Regions from separate parts of the Pedobacter sp. Leaf132 genome, predicted to be linked through region 1. Evidence: riboswitches for the same ligand, from Rfam matches in the RefSeq annotation. Region 1 holds a riboswitch; the other holds the start of a gene.
The links. Region 1 has a riboswitch for cobalamin ahead of LUA86_RS09120 (putative oxygenase MesX). Riboswitches for the same ligand answer to the same signal wherever they lie in the genome.

Region 1 (9,266 bases):
AGTCACCTTGACTTGCTTATCCATTAGTTCAACAACCACCTATAGAAAGTCCCGCTACAGTTTACCCATTCCTCGAAATTAGGTTGAGTTATAAGGGCAATTGCTCGATAATTAGGAAATTGGCGAGGGGCATCAAATAAGTTGCAATGCCAATATTATACTTATTATTACCACTTACTAACTATACGCGCGACATTCAGAGTAGCTTGAGGATTCTCTAAAACATCAATCTGACCGAATGAAAGCATTGTATGAGGTGCTTATCCTGGATCTGTACTGTGCGCTGTGCCTGACTGCTCTGAACGAAGCAAATCTCAAAGAATAAGACAGGTATCCAAATAATTTTGTTGTAAAAGCTGCAATCATTTGCCAGCAATTCAGTTGTTCCGTTAGCCTCCTAATCTTCTGGTCAATTTCGCCAAAATTTACAGGCTTGGCAGACGACCTTTTTTTTCAAACCTTATGTGTATCAAGCTAACAAAGAATCTAAAGGATTACGATTAGGCTGGCATCTATTTAAGTTTTCGGCTACAAGAAAACAGTTTTCGGCTACAGAAGTAAAGAAGCGAAACCTGAGCTTTGGTTCATAAAATTATATCAAAATGAAAGTATTTGTTACAGGCGCTACAGGTTTCGTAGGAACTGCCGTAGTACAGGAATTACTAAACAATGGACACCAGGTTTTGGGATTGGCTCGCTCAGAAGAATCAGTAAATAAATTGATTGAAGCCGGCGCAGCAGCACACCGCGGAGATTTAACTGATTTCGAGAGTTTGAAATCCGGGGTTAGCCATTCAGATGCAGTCATTCATTTAGGATTTGTCCACGATTTTACAAGATTTGAGGAAATGTGTAAACTTGACGGACAAGTGATTGAAGCCATTGGAAAAGCTTTGGAAGGAACAGAAAAACCCTTTCTTATCACTTCAGGAACTGCCCTTTTTTCAAAACAAGGTGTGACTGTAGAAACAGACCGCTCAGTAAATCCGCATCCGAGAATTGCAACTGAAAACGCAGCTGATTCTCTTGCTGCAAAAGGAGTGAAAGTTGCGGTAATAAGATTGTCGCCATCGGTCCATGGCAAAGGTGATGTCATTGGTTTTGTTCCGACTTTAATAAGAATTGCAAAAGAAAAAGGAATTTCTGCAATTATCCATAAAGGTCATAATTTTTGGCCTGCCGTTCACAAATTAGATGCTGCAAAATTATATCGGTTGGCTTTAGAAAAGCCTTTTGAAAGCGGAACAAAGTATCACGCAGTTGGAGAACAGGGGATTCAGTTAAAAGATATATCAACGGAGATTGCGGAAAAATTGGGCCTTCCTGTGGTTTCCCTGACAGAGCAGGAAGCAGCAGAACATTTCGGCTGGTTTACACATTTTGTCCAACTCAATAATCTAACTTCAAGCGAACAAACAAAAGCTGCCTTGGGCTGGAAACCACAACATCCTACCTTGATGGAAGATTTGAAAAGCGGCGTTTATTTCTCTAAGTTACAATAATGTGTACCTTTATCATCATTTAACTTGCTAAATATTAAACCGATGTCCGATGTTCCGATAAGAATAAAAACCATATCCGAATTCCATAGCTTGCGTGGTTTACCGAAGCCAAAACATCTACTTATCAGTGTGCTTAATTTTGAAGATATGGCAAAAAATCCAGTGATTGGTCAGCAGCGTTTGATGTTTGATTTTTACATGATTTCTGTCAAGCGGGACATGAATCATAAATACAGATACGGGCAACAGGATTATGATTTTGATGAAGGCGTCCTGTTTTGTATGGCGCCTCATCAACTTCTGACGATTATGAGGGAAGAAAATGCTAAAAATCCTACAGGCTGGTCACTTTTGATACATCCGGATTTTCTCTGGAATACGCCGATGGCAACTGCAATCAAAAAGTATGAATTTTTTGATTATTCTGTCAACGAAGCACTATTTTTATCCCAAGACGAAGAAACAATAATCCAGCAAATCACTGATAACATCAGGCAGGAGTATCAGACCAATATTGATAAATTCAGTCAGAATATTATTATTTCCCAGTTGGAAACGCTATTGAATTACGCTGAAAGATTTTACCAGCGGCAGTTTCTAACCCGTCACAAAGCGCATCATCTATTTCTGGAAAAACTGGAAATTCTGTTTAAAAATTATTTTGAAAGCCGCAACCTTAAAGAACAAGGTTTGCCGAATGTTCAGCTTCTATCAGAGCAGTTCAATATGTCTCAATACTACATGCGCAGCCTTTTGAAAAATTTAACCGGACAGACCACCCAGCAATACATTCACGAAAAGCTAATAGAGAAAGCCAAAGAAAAACTCTCAACCACCGAACTTTCAGTGAGCGAAATTGCTTATGCTTTGGGGTTTGAACACTCTCAATCCTTTAGTAAATTATTTAAAGCCAAAACTGATATTTCGCCTTTGGAATTCAGAAAGTCCCTGATCTAAATATAAACAACCAAAGCACTTAAGAACCATCGCCTGCGAACAGCCAGGCGGAATACTAACGGGGTGAGCCAAAAACAAAGCGCCTCTCGTTTAAACATCAATTTGCATTGTCTAAACAGCCAGCCTCGTATTTAATTCATCCACACCCAAATCTCCGTCCAAAAAAAAGAGACAATGAAACAATTGAGTTTGCTAGCTGAACGATTTAAACGGGCACTTTGACCATGCCCGGCCTGGGGAAAAGTAGTCTGGAAAAGTTAGAATGCCAATCATGAATAGGAAATGGCCGAAACCAGCTTTCTTTATATTGCTGATACCTTTTTCAATTTTTTTTTATCATTTTATTAGCACTACAACCAAATTCTTTGCGTATAATTTCTGCTCCCCCGCTTAGGGCGCTTAACTTAGCTCTGGCAAGCTCTCGGGATAAAGGAGCCATACCACAGTTTGTGCTTGGGTAGAGATTTTCAATATCTACAAACTCGAGGGCGTTGCGCAGCGTATTAGCAACCTCTTGAGGGGTTTCGACATTGTTATTCGCCACATCAATTGCACCAACCATCATTTTTTTGCCCCGAACCAGTTCCATTAAATCTAAAGGTACATTCGAATTGTGGCATTCTATGGATACTATGTCAATTTTAGATTTTTGAATTCTCGGAAAGACTTCTTCGTATTGACGCCATTCTGACCCCAATGTTTTTTTCCAGTCATTATTAGCCTATATTCCATAACCATAGCAGATATGTACCGCAGTCTGGCAGTGTAAGCCTTCTATGGCCCTTTCCAGCGCAGCTATTCCCCAATCCTTTACTTAATCGAAAAATACGTTGTATGCAGGCTCATCAAACTGGATGATTTCTACTCCTGCATCCTGCAATTCCTTTGCCTCTTGATTAAGTGCTTTGGCGAATTCCCATGCTAATTTTTCACGACTCTTGTAATGACTATCGAACAAAGTATCGACCATGGTCAAAGGTCCCGGAAGTGCCCATTTAATTGGTTTATTAGTCTGGCTACGTAAAAACTTTGCATCCTCCACAAAAACTGATTTTTTACGGGCAACATTCCCCACAACCCTGGGAACGCTCGCATCATAACGGTCACGGATGCGCACCGTTTTACGGTTCTCAAAATCCACACCGCTAAGATGCTCGATAAAAGTGGTGACAAAATGCTGACGTGTCTGCTCACCATCACATACGATATCCAATCCGCCCAGGTCCTGTTCCTGCAGAGTAATGCGCAGGGCATCCTGTTTCCCTTCAAGCAACTGAAGGTCTTCCAGTTTCCATGGTGACCATAGTTTTTCTGGTGCTGCAAGCCAGGCAGGCTTGGGTAAACTCCCAACAATTGAGGTGGGCAATACTAATTTATTGGTCATACGATAATTTTAATGTGTGCGATCAATTAAAGTGTAAAATTAGCAGACCATTGCTCAAGAACATTCTGATAAGGTTTGATGAAATGCTGTTCCGCATATTTACCCTGTTCAACAGCTAACCGGCTGCGCTCCAGGCGGTCATATTCCACTCGGGTCAGTGAATAATCTTCGTTTTTAAGACTAGGCTTGAAGATTTTGCCGGCAGCCGAATTTGCATTGTAAATTTCTGGTCGGTAAATTTTCTGGAAAGTCTCCATCGTACTGATTGAGCTGATTAGCCCAAAGTCCGTATAATCGCAAAGTAAATCCCCGGAGTGATAAAAAGCCATCGGGGCCACCGCGTTCGGAGGCATGAAATAACGAACTTTTAAACCCATTTTAGAGAAATATTCATCGGTAAGAGAATACTGATCCTGCAGGTATTCAAAACCCAAAACAGCATTATGATATTCCGTGCGGGTGTAGGATTTATTGCCCGATACACTTAAACAAATAATGGGAGAAGTTTTAAAGTGATCTTTATAAGTTTGGGAATTGACAAAACACTTGTAAAGTTTATCGTGTAGGTCTCCAAAATTTTCAGGGACAGTAAAAATAGGTTTATCTTTGTTGTGTTCGGTTAATAAAACACTAAAATCGTAATCGCGCACATAAGAAGAAAAGTTATTGCCAGCAACACCTTCAATTTGCTGACCAGTTTTACGGTCAAAAATATTCGTTTTCAAAACCTCCATCATTGGCAGATCATTTAGGCCCTTTCGATCATCAATGCGCATTGTTATGGTGAGGATTTCGAGTTGTACATGGTAACGATCGCCTTTCGGGTTGTTTACATGGGCCAGGGAATTGAATCGATTGTTAATCATATTCAGAGCATTATGTAAGTTCTGCCATCGGTTTGTTCCTCTGGCCAGGTTTGCAAAGTTGGTTGTAAGACGGGTCTGATCGGAGGGGTAATAGTTTTCGTCTAAACATGTTCGCTTTAGCGAGAAAACAAAATCATTACCCTGGGTATCCTGTAAATTTTCCATTTATTCCTAGTTTTTTGTTTTTATATCATTTGATAGTATCAGTTCCTTTTATCATCCTTACTTAAACCATTGCTTTTCACCGAGGGAAACTCGGAGAGCAAAGCAATAGCGTACGCTGTCCACCTAAGCGCTATGGACAAAGAATTTGGTAGCCTGCTTTTAACCTTTTAACTCATGAATAATCATTAAAATTTCCTGATTATTCAGAGCAAGAAAAGGTATATGGACCAGAAGTACACACGCAGGCTCACGAAAACCTCTGAGGGCTTGCACCTTTAAGCGATGCACTCTAACCAATAACCTGTTTACGCGGACGTATTGTCAGTTAGGCAAAGGCAGGTATTCTGACTTGAAACGGACTTCACCTGCCCTCTCGTCTGCGTAATGAGCATAATCGGTAAAATCCTTTAGCTTTAATTACAGTTGCGAAACAACCCGTGATTTGCACACGACTCGCTATTCATTTACCGCAAAATAAAACCTTTCGCAATCGCCGAAAAAAGCAAAGAACTAATAGTTTAAAACCCTACACAAAGATACATAAACAGTATTTACAGGAAGGAAAAATTATTAGTTTAACAAAAATCACTATAAATTGCCAAATTATTGACTTTTTTCACTTTTTATATGTATTTTTATAAACCTAAAAAGTAATTTATACTATGGAAGCCTTAGATGAGATAGACCTGAAATTATTAAAAGCACTTAGTACTGACTCCAGTCAAACCATTAAAGTACTCGCTGGTATGGTAAATTTGACGGCATCACCAGTTGTGCAACGCATAAAACGCCTGGAAAACAGTGGTTATATCAAGAGATATATCGCGCTGCTTGACCCCGGAATGTTCAACCAGGGTTTTACCGTGTTTTGCAACATCAGACTCAAGCAGCATGACAGAAAAGTGGGCCACAGCTTTGTGGAGGATATTCTCAAGATCGAGGAGGTTGTAGAATGTTATAATATTTCTGGGGATTATGATTTTTTTCTGAAAGTGTTCGCCCGCGACATGAAGCATTACCAGGATTTTGTATTTAATAAGTTAGGATCGGTTGAAAGTATAGGCAGTACACATAGCACATTCGTGATGGCCGAGATCAAGAATAACCACAACATCAGTTTTTAGTATTCTCAGAAGTCAGGAGTGATGGAAACCTGCTTCTCTTCACCAAATCTTTAAGTACATTAATAACTGCTGTGACATGTTGCTGGCGCTTACTCTTTCATCTTAATAAATATTATTCCATATTTAAATACTTATACTAGAATATATCAATATTTAAGTAATCAGAAGGACCGGCTTGATTGACCAGCCCGAAGAACTAAAGAGATATTTTTCAGCATATCGTTTATAGGACTATTGTAGTGTTCTCCTGAAAGAAACCTACAGGCCATAAGCTTCCTTAATCGTTTTTCGACCCCAGCGAGTTCACCCTACATTATTGCCCCCTAATCTTTCAATTAATATAGATTCAAGTTTTTGAACAAAAAAAAAAGGATACGCCAGTCGGTATACAGGCGTTTCAATGCCTTTATTGGCATACCTAAATCTAGTATCTCTAAACTTCTTATCACACATTATTTTGGTGTCGTCCAGAACAGTTCAGGATTATTAGTTTTAAAATGAATAAACTTCACGCCCGTTTTTGGATTGCTTGATTCTCTTTTTTGCGGCCCTTGGACAATACCATCCAATGGCAAAAGCTCTACATAGGACACTTCTTTTCCCCTGGTCCAGGTTTCGGTATCATACTGGCTAATCACGGGCGTTTCAAGTCGGTATAGATTCTTGGCCATGTAGGTCTGCAGGTAATATTCCTTTGATTGTAGCGCAGTACGGTTCCAGTTCGCGTCCGCGTTTAAAACCAGCGGCTGCCCCTTTATCAATCGTTCCCTTACTTCCTTTATACCTAGCAAGGTGCCTTTCTCATCCATAACATACGAATCAAAAGTGGGATCAATCCAGATCCATTTGCTAAGGTCCTTACTGTATACCATATTAATCACATGGCAATCATCAAAGTTCGTTTCCCTTGGCATGCAGGTGATGTATCTGGAAGTGATGCCTAAGGCAAGGTAACACTCGTTGAGTACCGTGGCGAGCATGCGGCAGTTAACTCCACGATTTTGCTCCCTGCATACCTTAACCAGTTCAATTGCATTTTTAAGGGTCGGGTTGTCGCTGCTCCCATCATGCCTAATGAGATTATGCACCCAATGCATCAGATTGAAAATTTTAGAAAGCTCATTTCCTTTACCTGCAACCGAATCCAATTTGAGATTCAATCGATGCGCACCAGGTTAGGGTTATCCATAGATTGATAGGTGAACACCGGGACTTCACGTCTATCAGAAAGATTATATTTTCCAGCTTTTTGAAGTGTATCCAGGTAGGCAACTGGTCTCCTGCTTGGCGCCTCTACATCATATTTCACCTGTGTTCTTGCTGTATCAGTTCTGTTGACCAGTATAATAAAATCATATTCACCAACCTTCGGATCAACATTGAATGATATAGATTCCTGATCGGTGTAGAAAGTTACTTTTTTCGCTGAAGTGGTGTATACATCTAATTTTTCTTTAGGCATGACTGTCCAGGCGTTCTTTGTGATGGGATAGTTATCATCTTTAATATCAACAGCTGTTGAAGTTGCCTTGATAACTTTAAGCTTCTTTTGGGCGAATGAAGTTGTTAGTGTAAAAAAGAGCAAGCATAGAATAACGTGTTTCATTTTCAATTGGTTTAAGGTTCAGGTTTAATGCAAAGACGCTCGAACGCTTTGCAACGTTGCACGAAAACAAAAAAAAATTGCAAGGTTAACGCCCCCTTCCTGGTGTAAAGACCTGCAATCAGTGTATATCGTAAGTAGCTTTTTTAATACTTATCTAACATATAATCCTTGAAAAAAAATGCCATAAGTGAGGTGCTGGAAAAACCAAAACCTTTTGATCCCATCACACCGGAAATGAATTTTGAATGAAATTATTAAATGTGTTGCGATTATAGATCTAAAGGAACAGAGACAACTAGATTAATTTTTCAAGCCGTTGTGCGGGAGTATTTGTTTTGCTATTGAAATTCACCTCGAGGTATAAGAACTGCATCGCAAAAAAACTTATTTACATCCGCCATCCAGTCATTAGGCAACAACGATGTAGCCAGATTTGGCAATTCGACACTTTAAAAGAGTGTTCCTGATCATTCCGTTTAGGTATTGAATGTTGCAAAGGAAGAAAATATGCTGTGATTAGTTCATTTTGGTGGGATTGAGGATTGCGATTTTTGTACTGGCGCAATACATTGGACCCCTTCCAGCTTTCGCTATAGCGTGAAATTTTTTCAGTAGCAACTGAAAATTTTTCAGAAAAAATGAAAATATTTCATGTTAGAATCTGAACGGTGCAGGTTAAGATGCTTTGGCACAACACTTGATTAATTATGAGCATAACCTTCGGTACGAAGGTTTAAAAGAAAATTAATTGATTAATAGTCCATTTATTATTAAACCATTAAAAGGAGAAAAAACTATGACATTGGTTAAATTTAATCCAGAAAAAAAGAACAGTGCATTATTACCAGGATTCAATGACATGTTCGAATCGATTTTAGGAGACACATTTTTCAGTGACCGCCGTATCAGCAACGTTCCCGCAGCCAACATTTCGGAATCGGATGCAGCCTATCATATCGAGCTGGCCGCTCCGGGGCTAAAAAAAGAGGATTTTACGGTATCTGTGGAAAGGAACACGCTGAAGATTTCAAGTGAGCAGAAAAGTGAAAACAATATGGAGGGTAGAAACTATAACCGTAAGGAATTTGGTTATTCTTCCTTTACCAGGTTATTCACCCTTCCTGAGAGCTCAGATGTTGAAAAGATACAGGCTGTCTACACAGATGGCGTCCTGAATCTAAATATCCCAAAAAAAGAAGAGGCAAAGGCCGCTTCCAGACATATCGAGATACAATAACAAAAGGAGTCGCTTGAAGCGGCTCCTTTTGTTATTAGGACTCTTTTACCAGAAGAGGTGTGGTTATAGATAATCATTTCCTCATCGATGTCAGTCTACGGGTGCCCCGATGGTAAAGAAATCACCTATGGCAGGTTTGCATTGGCAATGATAAAAATCTGGCTAGAGATATCTTTTCATAATTTATTGGGCAATTTTGATATGGTACAGCGACCGGCCTATAAATTTGAATTTATAGAAGAGGTTAAGGGTCTACCTATCCCTTGCGTACTGAACCATTGTTCTATGGAGGAATTAAAGGAGAATGTTGCTATAATATCAAGAAAACTTTCTCGCATCGCTCACCTTGAAAATAAAGATATTGAGCCTTTGAAATAGTGGATTGGGATATAGTGTCTGTTGGGAATTTAAGTGACGTTTTGCCG
Region 2 (9,266 bases), on a different contig from region 1:
GGCTTTAACGGCCATTGCTTTTTCAGCTTCTGCTTGTTTTAATGCAGCTTCTTCTTTTGCTTTATTGTTACAAGCGAATAAAACCGAACTACTTAATGCGATTACTACTAATATCTTTTTCATAACATAAATTTTTTAAAGTAAACCTTTAGCCACCTAAAGCCAAAAGATTTCATTTGTATGTGTTTTTTAGTTAATTACAGATAGTAAAGAAAAAATGATGCCAAAAAGTTTTAATGTTTTAATTTTTTTCTTCTAAATCAATGTACCAAAAACCTAAACTATCTGATTTACTGATAGATAAAGTATCATCTTGGGTAGTATCGCTTGGCTTTGAATAGCTTCTAAAAACCATTTCGCCTATATTGAAATCGAGTTTATTATTGAACACTGGACCATCAAAGGCAAATGTATGGTATTCACCATTTTCACCACAGGGGTCAATATCAGGTGGCAAATTATTTATTAAATCTTTAGTAATAACTTCGCCACAGTATAATTTTAGATTTTGCTGACAGCAAACTATTATTGTTTTGTAACCTAAATTTAGAAAATCGTTAACGATATCGGTAGTATTTCGCTTCCACAACGGGAATATTGCTTTTAGGCCAACTTCAGACAGTTTTTCCTCTCTGTATTTTCTTAAATCTTCGAGAAAAATATCACCAAATATAGAATGTGTTATTCCACATGCCTTAAAATGGTTCATGTGATTTTTCATAACATTATCATAGGTTTCCATATCAGGCATATCTGGCAGTTGAATTTGATACAATGGAATACCAACGCTTTGAGCCTGTTTTATTAAGAGAGCTGCTCTAACACCATGCATGGAAACTCTATTAAACTTTTCAGTTACCGTTGTAACCAGATATTTTATTTCCAACGAATCATCTTGTAGAGCATAGTGCAGTGCGAGTGTACTATCTTTACCACCACTCCAATTGAAAATACATTGTTTTTTAGATGGCATTTAGCAAGATTTTCTTCAGCATTTGCACGCCATTTACCGCATTCTGTTCAATATTTACGACATTTTTATAATGTCTAATATCTGGAGTCCGAGGATCGATAATGTATTTTGTTGTGTGTTTCGGTACAAAATCGACCAAACCGGAAGCCGGATAAACCGCAAGAGATGTTCCGATTATTACAAAAAAATCTGCAGATTGACAAAGTCTGGCAGCATACTCAATCATTGGTACAGCTTCACCAAACCATACCACATGCGGTCTTAGCTGCGAACCCAATTCGCATAATTCGCCCATTTTAATTTCCGCACCATTAATTGGATATGTGAGTGATGAATTTACATCAGATTGAGATTTAGTTATCACACCATGAAGATGCGTAACTTTTGTAGAACCTGCCCGCTCATGTAAATCATCTATGTTTTGGGTGATAATTTCAACATCAAATTCCTCCTCTAATTCTACTAAAATAGAATGTGCTAAATTGGGTTTGGCCGCCAAAACCTGCCTCCTACGCTCATTATAAAAATCCTGCACCAGTATAGGATTTCGTTCCCAGGCTTCGGGCGTAGCAACATCATAAACATTATGTCCTTCCCATAATCCATCCGAATCGCGAAAGGTTTTTAAGCCGCTCTCTGCACTAATACCAGCACCAGTTAATACTACCAATTTCATCATTAACAATTAACTTTTATTTCCGAATAATTGATGAATTTCTTCGCGATTCTATCATCAGCTGAAAAAATTTCGGGATGAAACATGCAAGATAATGCTTCAATACCTTCAACTAAGGTACCAATACTCGGTTGAGTAAACATATCGAAATCAGCAATATATACTTGGTTGTTTTTAACAGCTTCGAGGTTATCCCATCCAGGTTTAGATGTAAGTAAAGTCATTTCTTCGGCACTTCGAATAACATCAAAACCACAAGGTGCAATTACCAGAACCTCAGGATTGTATTTTAAAATTTTATCCCATTGGGTAACAATAGAATCTCCGGCAGGGTTTGAAAGCATATCTACACCACCTGCAGCAGCAATCTGGAAAGGAATCCAATGTCCGCAGTTGTAAATAGGTTCAATCCATTCCATTAACATTACACGTTTTAAAGGAGCTCGGTTTGCCCTTAACTTATCTAATATAGAATCGGTTTTTACTTGTAAACCAGCCAAATATTTTAGAGCAACCTCTTCTTTACCAATAGCTTTGGCAATTGTTAAAGCGCATTCAAAAACATCCTGTAAATTATTTGGAGATAGTGGAACAAGCTTAGGTTGCTTGCTTAGTTTCATCACTGCAGTTTCAGTACAAACGGTATCAATATTACACACTTCGCAAATATCTTGTGTGAAAACAATATCAGGCGAAATGCGCTCCAAAAGTTCATCATCTACCCAATACAAACTTTTTCCTTGTGCTTTTGAGGCTGAAAAAATCCTATCAATTTCCATGCTCGAATAATTCTTTCCTTCTAAAATACAGCGTACAATTTTAGGCATATCGGCTGCTTCTTTAGGGCATTCGAAAGTAACGCCATGCAGATATTCCTGCAACCCCATGTCGTAAATCATTTTGGTTGCAGCGGGAAGGAAAGAGACAACTTTCATATATGGTAAAAGGTTAAATGAATGACGGAGGCTGATTTAGTTGCTATTATTGCTCAATGTTAAAGAAAAAAATCCTCTTTAGAAATTAATCAAAAGAGGATTTTCAATAGCCATGTAATGAATTATTATGCTTTTTGTGTTTGCAATTTTAAAACAGGATATTTTGATTTTAGAATTTCAAACGCTCCGAATAAAATCGCCCCATAAATAATAGTTCCTTCTAAAAATCTTATCTCAAAAGGAATAGCTCTTTCCAAGCAAAGCCAAAAGCCTGCTATATCTTGTGTATAAGCTGGGTTTTTGTACCAAATGGGAAAATCGGTAACAATCCAATGAATTAAAACAATTACAAATGTTGATGTTAGCAAATTTACTACATTGATATTTTTTAATAAAATTCTGCCAACCAAAACCATCAAGGCAAAAGCTAAATATACCCAATACCAGCCCTCATACAAAAAGCCATTACTGTATTTACTAAATATGGTTGTGGCTAAAACGAAATCGCTTAAAAATAAACTTAACAAAGGGAAGGCAAAAGCTTTCAAATTATCTTTAAAATAAGCTCCGCCAAATAATGCTACAGCGCCTATTGAAGAGAAGTTTGCAAATTTTAATTCATCAGAGTTAAAAGTTACCAGTAAACGGAAGGCCGTTATTGCTAAAATCATTAACAGTAAAATTGCCGTACGTGGATTAAATTTTAAATGAGCCATATTATTTATTAAGTATTTTATATAAAATATCGGAATTAAACCTAAGATCTTTTTGCAAAGTTAATTTTTTATTAGCGGATATTAAAACTAACGCCTGTATTAAAATTGAAACCCATAGTGTTATAACCAATAATTTCATTGTATTTTTCGTTCAGGATGTTTTTTGCATCAAAGAAAATCTTAACACGCTTGTTTGCCAAGGCATATTCTGCATAGGCGTTTAGTAATTTGTAAGCAGGCAAAGTATCTACAGTATAGCTAGAAAAGTTACCATCAGTACGTTTACCAAAATAACGATAGTTAGCACTAACATATAAATTGCTTGTAGCTTGTAAGCCTGCATTTATACCGAAAGTATGTTTAGGTCTGCGGAATAAATAATCAGCAATTGCATTATCAACAAAATTAAACTCATTTCCTTCAACATAACCGTAGTAACCGCTAACATTAAATCTACCAAATTTTACCGCTGGTTCAACTTCAAATCCCTTTGTTTTTTGGCTCACCTGATTAATGTATCCTGCCGGATAAGCATAAATAATTGCATCTGATAAATCGCGTTTGTAACCTGCAACTCTCAGGCTAAATTTATCATCAGCAAAGCTGAAATTTACACCTGCTTCGTAATTTTGAGATTTCTCGGGCTTCAAATTTAAGTTAGCACCAAATTGACCGAACAACATATTTAATGTTGGAATTTTAAAGGCTGTAGATACCGTACCAAATAATTTAATTTCTTTTATGATATTAATTGTTGGCGTTACAGAGTAAGTATAGTTTTCGCCATATTGCTCGTGTTTATTATAACGCCCACCAACTTCTAAATTAAATATGCTTAAATCATGCAAAAATAATGATGTATAAGCAGCAAAAATATTTGTGTTCGGACTTGCTGTGCCAGCTTTAAGTTTCATACTTCTGTTATCCAAACCAACCAATAAATCAACTTTACTTCCTAATTTTTGATTGTAGAATAAATCAATTATATTAATTTTACCTTGAGTAAAGCTAGGGAAACTGCTGTGCGCATCGTTCGATGTACTTTCGTAACTATAGTTTAAATTAATTTTACCTGTTCCAAATTCATATTTAGCATTTGTACCAACGGCAACATTTTTTAAAATTGAATAATTACCGGCATCTACAAAAGAGCCACCATCAAAACTATAATTACCATAATAATACCTAACAAAAGGATTTACAGTAAAATTTTTATCCAGTTCAATCCCGAAGTTTGCATTTAAAGCACCAGTTCTAAAGCCATCTTTATCAAATTCTGTATTGTTACCTATTGGATTAGCTGCCTCAGAAATGCCGTTTGTTTTATGCTGAGTGTAATTAATGTTATAATTAAATCCCTCAACAGCACCATTTAAACCAATAGTTCCTTTGTAAGTTTCGTAGCTGCCTGCTGTTGCAACACCATAAATTGTATTTCCTTTTGGTCCGCCCTTTTTGGTAATGATGTTGATTACACCAGCAACCGCATCAGAACCGTAAATTGTAGATTGACCGCCTCGTAAAATCTCTATATGGTCAATTTGGTCGATAGATATTAATCGTAAATCAAATGCTCCACCATTTCCAGATGGGTCATTTTGAACAATACCATCAATTAATACAACTGCGTAAGCACTTCCGGCACCACGAAAAAATACAGATTTATTTAAACCAGGATTGCTACTGGAACCTGCAACGATAATTCCGGCTTGTTCGCTAATTAATTCCGGTAACGATTTACCGTGACTGCGTTCTAAAGTTTCTTTAGAAATGATAGTTACAACTTTACCAGTTTGCGATTGCTTCTGGTCGTTTTTAGTTGCCTTGATAACAACATCATCAAGTTTTAAACTGTCTTGTGCTTTAGCAAATTGGCTAAAGCTTAATTGTGCAAACCCCAGGCCTGCAGCAATTAAAATTCTTTTTTTGTTCATTTGATTGTGAGTTTTGCCCACAGCCAACAGATTAGGAAAGGAAATGAAAATACGTGTAACGTTAAGTACCTCAATCCTAGCTTCAATCCCCGAAAGCTATGAAATTAATCGCTAAAGGCAGGTCTTCTGACTTACTCCCGGTGATTTCTACCTTCCCGTTTAATTAAAAACAGTGGCTTTAGATTGAATTACCGTTATAGAGCTTACAGCTGCGGGACAGTTGCAGAATTTCACTGCATTCCCTTTTAATTCCGGGTGTAAAGCCGGAAACCAAAAGCGCTGCAAAAGTAATAAAATAATGTTGGTTGTAAAATGGATGATGGAAAATGGCATTTGAAATACAAAACGTTAACTTTAAGATTCAAATACCTAACATGAAATCAATTTTCACTTCACTCCTACTATTTGCATGTTTTTCAGCTATGGCACAAAAAATAGATACCACATATCTCGAAAACTTAATGAAAACCAAGCCCGAACTTTTTAGTGGTGTTTTAACACATCCTGATAAAAATCAAATTCAGGTTTTATACACGCAAATTAATCGGGACGCCAACAACAAACCCAGCTTTAAAAGTTTTAGTTATAACCTTGATGCACACCGTTACTTTTATCCTGCAAGTACAGTAAAGTTAGCAGCCGTGATTTTTGCTTTGGAAAAAGTAAATAGATTAAAAATTACCGGTTTAACAGCTAAAAGCGTAATGATAACAGATAGTGCTTTTAAAAAACAAACCAAAGTTACTAAAGATACCTCAGCACAAAATGGTTTACCAAGCATTGAGCATTACATTAAAAAGATTTTGCTAACCAGCGATAACGATGCATTTAATAGGCTTTTCGAATTTATTGGAAGAGCCGAAATAAATAAAAAGCTAAGAAAGAATGGACTGGCTAATAGCAGAATATTAAACCGTTTGGCCGTTGGCGATGCCGGCGAAACATCTAAGCACACCAATCCGGTTAAATTTTATAATGGAAATAAATTAATCTACAGCCAGTCGGCACAGTACGACGAAAAAGAATATAATTTAAACTTAACCAATACGGTGATGGGTAAAGGTTATTTAGACAGTGCCGATAAATTAATAAACAAGCCATTTAGTTTAGAGAATAAAAATGCTTTTGCAATTGAGGACCAACAACAACTGATGAAAAAGTTAATGTTTCCAGAAGTTTTTCCAGTAAAAGAACGATATAATTTAACTGCAGAGGATTATAAATTGATTTATACTTACATGAGCAAAATGCCAAACGAGAGTGATTTTCCAAAATATGATGCAAAGGAATTTTGGCCAACTTATGCTAAAATGCTTTACTATGGGCGTGAGCTAAAAATCCAACCGGATGAAAACATAAGAATTTTTAATAAGTATGGAGATAGCTACGGTTTTATCATTGATAATTCATATTTCATAGATTTTAAAAATGGCATTGAATTTTTACTAACAGCAGTTGTTCAAAGTAATGAAAATGGCATTTACAATGATAATAAATATGAATACGAAACCGTATGCTTTCCTTTTATGAAAAACTTAGGCAGAACTATTTATGAAGCTGAATTAATCAGAAAGAAGAATAACAAGCCTAATCTTTCAAAATATAAGATGGATTACAAATAGTTTTTAATTTGAAACTGATTTTATAACTTTAAATAAAATCATCTCCTATAGATAATTGGTATTATTTATTTAAAAATTAGAAATGGGAAAATTTGTAATCAGTAAAAGAAAAAATGGCGAATTTCAGTTTAATTTAAACGCCGGTAATGGACAAACGATTTTAAGCAGTGAAGGCTATGTAACAAAAGCCAACTGCGAAAATGGAATCGAATCTGTAAGAAAAAACTCACAGGATGATTCTAAGTTTGAGAAAAAAACATCCACGAACGACAAAGCTTATTTCAACCTTAAAGCTACTAACGGGCAAATTATTGGTTCGAGCCAAATGTACGAAAGTGAAGCTTCTAGAGATAATGGCATCGCATCGGTAAAAAGTAATGCACCTGATGCATCAATTGATGACCAAACGCTTTAACAAAAAAAAAGTCCTGATTTGCATCAGGACTTTTTTAAAATATGATTATCGCCGAAGCGAAAATTTCTATTTTACTGCATCAATTACAGCTTTGAAAGCTTCAGGGTGATTCATTGCTAAATCAGCTAATACTTTACGGTTTAAACCGATTTCTTTCGAAGCAAGTTTACCAATTAATTGAGAGTAAGAAATACCGTGCTGACGAGCACCTGCATTAATACGTTGGATCCATAATCCGCGGAATTCTCTTTTCTTAACTTTACGGTCACGGTATGCATATTGCAAACCTTTTTCTACTGTGTTTTTAGCAACAGTATAAACCTTACTTCTTGCTCCCCAATAACCTTTTGCAAGGTTAAGGATTTTTTTTCTTCTTCTTCTCGAAGCTACTGCGTTTACCGAACGTGGCATGTTGTTGTTGTTTTTTGGTAAGCGGCGTCCTAATTTAAAGGAACTTTAATGCCTGATACCTGGTGAATTAATAAATTACTTTCCGATACAAAGCATACGTTTAACGTTACCAGTATCTGCTGCTGTTACCATGCTAGCATTTCCAAGTGCACGTTTACGTTTAGTACTCATCTTTGTTAAGATGTGACTTTTGTATGCGTTGTTTCTTTTGATTTTACCTGTTCCAGTAAGCGAAAAACGCTTTTTAGCACTGGAATTGGTTTTCATTTTTGGCATAACCTGTTTTTTAATTTATAAACCTATTTTTATTTTTTTGCTACTTTAGGCGCAACTGTTAGGAACATACGTTTACCTTCTAACTTCGGTAATAACTCTACTTTTCCTACATCTTCCAAAGCCTGAGCAAATTTTAGTAATAAAATTTCTCCCTGCTCTTTGTAAACAATTGCTCTACCTTTAAAATGCACATAAGCTCTAACTTTCTCACCGTTCTCTAAAAAGCTGATGGCATGTTTTAATTTAAACTGGAAATCGTGGTCGTTTGTATTAGGACCGAAACGAATCTCCTTAATAACAGTTTGTTTAGCATTAGATTTAATTTCCTTTTGCTTTTTCTTCTGCTCGTAAACGAATTTGCTGTAATCTATAATTCTACAAACCGGAGGTACAGCATTCGGAGAAATTTCTACCAAATCTAATTCCAGTTCATCAGCAAGTGCCAAAGCTTTAGCCAAAGGATAAATCCCCGGTTCAACATTATCGCCTGCTAAACGCACTTCAGGCGATTTAATAAACTGATTAATGTTATGTTCTGCTTCTTTTTTCTTAAAAGGCGGACGTGGTCCCCTGTTAAATCCTGGTCTTCCTAATGCCAAATTTGTATAATATTAATTTTAATTTAAACTGTTATTTCTTTTAATAATAAGCCGCTGAACTCCTCCAACGTCATTTCACCTAAATCTCCCTCGCCATGTTTTCTGATTGAAATTTTACCTTCAGCCATTTCTTTCTCACCAATGATGAGCATGTAAGGGATTTTTTTAACCTCCGCATCGCGGATTTTGCGACCGATTTTCTCATCTCGAAAGTCAATCAGCCCGCGAATATCGGAATTATTTAATTCATCTAAAACTTTTTTTGCATATTCTTCATATTTTTCTGAAATAGGAAGAATAATATATTGCTCCGGACTTAACCATAAAGGGAAGTTTCCGGCACAATGTTCAATCAAAACTGCAATAAAACGTTCTAGTGAACCAAATGGTGCACGGTGTATCATTACTGGTCTGTGTTTCTGATTATCGCTACCAGTGTATTCTAATTCAAAACGCTCAGGAAGGTTATAATCAACCTGAATTGTACCTAACTGCCACTTTCTGCCTAAAGCATCTTTAACCATAAAATCCAGCTTCGGGCCATAGAAGGCAGCCTCACCATATTCAATTACAGTATTTAAGCCTTTTTCTGCAGCAGCCTCGATAATAGCATTTTCAGAAAGCTTCCAATTTTCATCAGAGCCAATGTATTTAGCTTTATTATCAGGATCTCTTAACGAAATTTGAGCGGTATAGTTTTCAAAACCTA

Region 2: it holds a riboswitch for cobalamin, as region 1 does, so the genes downstream of both, LUA86_RS05635 (TonB-dependent siderophore receptor) here and LUA86_RS09120 (putative oxygenase MesX) in region 1, are expected to answer to the same signal.

Annotation. Positions count from the first base shown of each region.
Region 1 is NZ_CAKLBO010000003.1:417,284-426,549, reverse strand. It holds gene LUA86_RS09140 (SDR family oxidoreductase) at 603-1,502, shown strand; gene LUA86_RS09135 (helix-turn-helix domain-containing protein) at 1,650-2,459, shown strand; gene LUA86_RS09130 (hypothetical protein) at 2,782-3,156, opposite strand; gene LUA86_RS09125 (hypothetical protein) at 3,274-3,843, opposite strand; gene LUA86_RS09120 (putative oxygenase MesX) at 3,870-4,874, opposite strand; cobalamin riboswitch at 5,191-5,374, opposite strand; gene LUA86_RS09115 (Lrp/AsnC family transcriptional regulator) at 5,537-5,998, shown strand; gene LUA86_RS09110 (transglutaminase-like domain-containing protein) at 6,451-7,158, opposite strand; gene LUA86_RS09105 (hypothetical protein) at 7,155-7,604, opposite strand; gene LUA86_RS09100 (Hsp20/alpha crystallin family protein) at 8,353-8,841, shown strand; gene LUA86_RS09095 (hypothetical protein) at 8,929-9,219, shown strand.
Region 2 is NZ_CAKLBO010000002.1:415,076-424,341, forward strand. It holds gene LUA86_RS05610 (YMGG-like glycine zipper-containing protein) at 1-123, opposite strand, end outside; gene LUA86_RS05615 (diphthine--ammonia ligase) at 242-973, opposite strand; gene LUA86_RS05620 (Sir2 family NAD-dependent protein deacetylase) at 963-1,652, opposite strand; gene LUA86_RS05625 (ABC transporter substrate-binding protein) at 1,652-2,584, opposite strand; gene LUA86_RS05630 (DUF6580 family putative transport protein) at 2,710-3,300, opposite strand; gene LUA86_RS05635 (TonB-dependent siderophore receptor) at 3,372-5,234, opposite strand; cobalamin riboswitch at 5,333-5,524, opposite strand; gene LUA86_RS05640 (serine hydrolase) at 5,657-6,856, shown strand; gene LUA86_RS05645 (YegP family protein) at 6,939-7,271, shown strand; gene rplT (50S ribosomal protein L20) at 7,338-7,682, opposite strand; gene rpmI (50S ribosomal protein L35) at 7,758-7,958, opposite strand; gene infC (translation initiation factor IF-3) at 7,988-8,557, opposite strand; gene thrS (threonine--tRNA ligase) at 8,581-9,266, opposite strand, start outside.